DNA from 2 places in the Janthinobacterium leeuwenhoeki genome. Region 1 is predicted to be linked to the other one. Evidence: predicted binding sites of a transcription regulator. Region 1 holds the regulator's gene; the other holds the start of a gene.
The links. The regulator FNR, encoded in region 1, switches genes on or off when oxygen is low (the NO sensors DNR and NnrR bind a similar motif). The targets are predictions, from matches to a motif close to TTGATNNNNATCAA.

Region 1 (2,202 bases):
TAGCATCAAACATGCGTTAGCTTTACTTTATTTTCAACCCAGAAGCAAAAGCTGGGGTCAGACCCAAAGGGTCTGACCCCAAGGAGAACAAAATGTCCGACAGTCTCAAGCTGCAAGCCCCCGTTGCCCCGTGGTACAAGCATCGCTGGCCATGGTTGCTGATGATCGGCCCCGGCCTGTCCGTGGTCGTCGGCAGCTTCATGGGCTATATCGCGTTTACGCAGCCCGATGCGCTGGTGGTGGGCGACTATTACAAGCAGGGCAAGGCGATCAACCAGGATTTGAAGCGCGACACGATCGCCAGCGACCTGGCGATGGATACCAGCTTGTCGTATGACGTGGCGTCAGCGCGCCTGACCGGTTCCGTGCACAGCTTCGGCAAGGCTTACCAGGGGCCGTTGCAGCTGCACCTGGCGCATGCGACCCTGCCGGAAAAGGATATCAAGCTGCTGGTGCAGCCCGATGCGGCCGGCAATTTTAGCGTGGCGCTGCCGATGCTCGAGCGCAGCCGATGGCAAGTGCTGGTGGAAAACGACAAACGCGAGTGGCGCCTGTCCGGCATCTGGACCTGGCCGCTGCAGCGCAGTATCGCGCTGCATGCGGATGAAGAACTGTAAGTCTTATTTGCAAACGTCCGTGCCGGCGGTGATGGCTTTTAATTTGGCCGGCTGCAGGATTTCGATCTCGCGGTTGGAGACGCGCAGCCAGCCTTCCTTCTTGAATTTGGACAGCAGGCGACTGACGCTTTCGATGGTCAGGCCCAGGTAGTTGCCGATTTCCTCGCGCGACATGCGCAACTGGAAATTGCTGCCCGAATAACCGCGCGCCTCATAGCGCGAGGCCAGGTTGACGATGAAGGCGGCAAAGCGCTGCGTCGCCTGCATATTGCCCAGCAAGAGCATGACGCTTTGCTCGCGCGTGATTTCCTGGCTCATCATGCGGTGGAAATGGCGCAGCAGGGTCGGCATATTGCCCAGCAACTGTTCCAGGCTGGAAAAGGGAATTTCACACACTTCGCTGTCTTCCAGCGCCACCGCATTGCAGTGGTGGCGGTCGGCGCTGATGGCGTCCATGCCCAGCAGTTCGCCGGCCATCTGGAAACCCGTCACCTGCTCTTCGCCGCCCGGATTGATCTGGTATGTCTTGAAGTGCCCCAGGCGGATTGCATACAGGTTCTGGAACGAGTCGCCGATGCGGAACAGCGAGGCGCCGCGCACGATCTTGCGGCGGCGGCCGATGATCTGGTCCAGCCTGTCCATATCGCCCACATCGAGGCCCATCGGCAGACACAATTGATGCATGCTGCAGGTCGAACATCGCGCACGCAACGCCTCCACGTTCACTGTAGGCAAGGTGGGAGTGAGTAGCGCTTCAGTCATGTCGGTACCTTTTATAAAATGCAATAACAAGTTTACTGCATACACGGTTGCCGTGTGCCAATTTCACCGCAATTGCGCTGAATAAACGACGTTCTGACTTTAATTACATGGCAACATCGTCAAAAGCCCTTGCGGGGAAGGGCAATTTACGCGGCGCCGCTTGCCAAGTTAATGTTTTGATAGGAAAATTCCTGACAGCGTCGTCTGCCGCCTGTGCCGCCCGGTACTGAAAAGGAAATCATGAAGCCTCTCGGCATTAAAGCAAAAGTCGCGCTGGCCACCAGCCTGACCTCGATCGCCATGATCGCCCTGGTCACCATGATCCAGGTGCAACACATGCGCGACGACTTCACCCGAGTACTGCTGAGCCAGCAGTCGTCCCTGATCAGCCGCACCGCTGCCGAACTCGACGACAAGCTGGGCATGCTGCTGCAAATCGTCACGCTGACGGCCAGGCAGCAGCCGCCGGAACTGATCGCCCAGCCAGCCCAATTGCGCGAATATTATGCGCGCCGCTCTATGCTGGCGCTGTTCGATGACGTGCTGGTGCTCGACGCGCATGGCGCCATCGTGGCCGACATGCCGCAGGTGGCCGGGCGCATCGGCATCAACGTCGCCGAGCGCGAGTACTTCCAGACCGTGCTGCGCACGCGCCAGCCCATGATCACCGAACCCATGCTGGGCAAGTCGAGCGGCATGCCCATCGTGCAGATGGTGGCGCCCGTACTGGCCGCCGATGGCCAGGTGGCTGGCGTGGTGATCGGCGTGCTGCGCCTGTACAAAGACAACCTGCTGGGCCGCTTGCGTTCGGAAAAGATCGGCA
Region 2 (2,202 bases), on a different contig from region 1:
GTCTGTGACGGGCAAGGAATTGCTGTGGGTGGATGACGAAGTCGAGGCGTTCTTCCTGCAAGTGCAGGGTTCCGGGCGCGTGCAGCTGACCGATACGCAGGAAACCGTGCGCGTGGCGTATGCGGATCAGAACGGCCATCCGTATAAATCGATCGGCCGCTACCTGGTCGACAAGGGTGAGCTGACCCTGAGCCAGGCGTCCGCGCAGGGCATCAAGGCGTGGATCGCCGGCCACCCCACGCGCAAGGATGAATTGTTCAACGCCAATCCCAGCTATGTCTTCTTCAAGGAAGAGCGTCTGCCCGACCCGAAAGTGGGGCCAAAGGGCGCGCTGGGCGTGCCGTTGACGCCGCAGCGCTCGGTGGCCATCGATTCGCGCTTCCTGCCGCTGGGCGCGCCCGTGTTCCTGTCCACCACGCAAGCCAATAGCGACATTCCCATGCAGCGCCTGGTGATGGCGCAGGATACGGGCGGCGCCATACGCGGGCCCATCCGTGTCGATTACTTCTTTGGCTTTGGCGCGGAAGCGGCCGAGAATGCGGGCCGCATGAAGCAGAGCGGCGCCGTGTGGGTGTTGCTGCCGAAGCAGGCGCCGGCGCGCTAGGGAGCGCGAGCTGCGCCGGGCGGTCCGTGGTTTGGCTTAGCGCAAGACCATCACTGGCAGATGGGTATGCGCCAGCACTTTTTGCGTTTCGCTGCCCACGAACAGCTTGTTCAAGCCCTTGCGGCCGTGCGAGGCCATCAGGATGATGTCGCAATGGTAGGTCTGTGCCGCATTGACGATTTCGTCGTGCGGGCTGGGTGACACGGCCACCACGCCTTCGAAGGGCACGCCGACGGCGCGCGCCGCTGCGCTGATCTTGTCGATGGCGCGTTGCGAGGCTTCCTGCATCTGCTGTTCATACAGGCTGGCGTCGAGCACGATGCCGCCGTCGGCCATCGGCGAGAACGGGAAGGGCTGCACCACGCTGATGGCGACCAGCTTGGCTTTGTTCAATTGGGCGAAGGCGAGGGCGGTTTCGGCGGCTTTGTCGGACAAGGGCGAGCCGTCGGTGGGAAATAAGATGGTGTTAAACATAGCGTGCTCCTCAAGTGATGTAAGACAGCTTATGGATTTACATCAATTAAAACCTTGATATAAATCAAACCTTCCAGGCTTTGGCATAAATCGTGTCGCCAAGGCAATCTTTTAGCAGTGTATGCCCGTTCATCGCTTCAGGTGCGCACGCTACGCAGCGGCGTGCCCCACACCATGGCGACCGTCAACAGGATGCTGCCTGCCGCGATGCAGGCCAGGCCATTGCGCACGCCAAAGTGTTCCGCCACCCAACCGGCGGCCAGCGCACCCAGCGGCGCCGTCGCTACCGTCAGGAAGCGCATGGTCGAGGTCATGCGGCCCAGCATGGGGTCGGGCGTGACTTTCTGACGCAGGCCCAGGTAGGGAATAAAAAACAGCATCACGCCGCAATCGAAAAAGAACATCAGCACGGCATAAGCGACGGCGCTGGCTGCCGCGCTGCCAAATAGCGCGGCGGGAATCGTTGGCGTCAGGGCAAAGCAGAGCGAGGTCGATGCCAGGCCGATCAGGATCGTGCGGCCGGCGCCATAGCGGTGCGTCAGCGGTTTGACGATGAAGGCGCTGAGCAAGACGCCGGCGCCGCCCAGCATCTGCGTCATGCCCAGCACGCCAGGACTCATGCCCAGGTCGCGCGTGGCGAACAGCACCGTCAAGGCCATGCTGGCGTAAAACAGGAAGTGCCAGATGCCGGCGCCCCAGGCCAGCGCGCGCAGCAGTGGTTCGCGCCAGACAAACAGCAAGCCGTCGGCGATGTCGCGCAAGGCGTGTTTGTCGGATGGTGCGGGACGCGGATCGCGTACGCTCATGGCGCGCAGATTGAAGACGGAAATCAAGTAGCCGCAAGCCGTGCACAGGATAGCGACGGGCGCCGACAGGACTTGCACCAGCACGCCGGCCAGGCCGGGGCCGATCAGGCGCGAAGCCGATTCGGTGGCAGCAAATTTTGATTGCGCATCGATCAAGCCGTCGCGGCCCACCAGGAAAGTCAGAAACACCTGTTCGGCGCCGCCACCGACGACGAAGCCCGTGCCGATGATGAACCCCACTATATATAACCACGGCATCGACAGCACGCCGCACCAGTAAGCAATCGCCACGCTGGCCAGGGCCAGGCCGGACATGCT

Region 2: ACQ4WS_RS11355 (universal stress protein) is a predicted target of FNR. The motif match lies at 1,133-1,146, and genes of this name have one in related genera.

What each region holds. Positions count from the first base shown of each region.
Region 1 is NZ_JBNYXT010000010.1:67,928-70,129, forward strand. It holds gene ACQ4WS_RS11000 (FixH family protein) at 93-617, shown strand; gene fnr (fumarate/nitrate reduction transcriptional regulator Fnr) at 621-1,379, opposite strand; gene ACQ4WS_RS11010 (response regulator) at 1,620-2,202, shown strand, end outside.
Region 2 is NZ_JBNYXT010000011.1:1,639-3,840, reverse strand. It holds gene mltA (murein transglycosylase A) at 1-604, shown strand, start outside; gene ACQ4WS_RS11355 (universal stress protein) at 641-1,078, opposite strand; gene ACQ4WS_RS11350 (MFS transporter) at 1,216-2,202, opposite strand, start outside.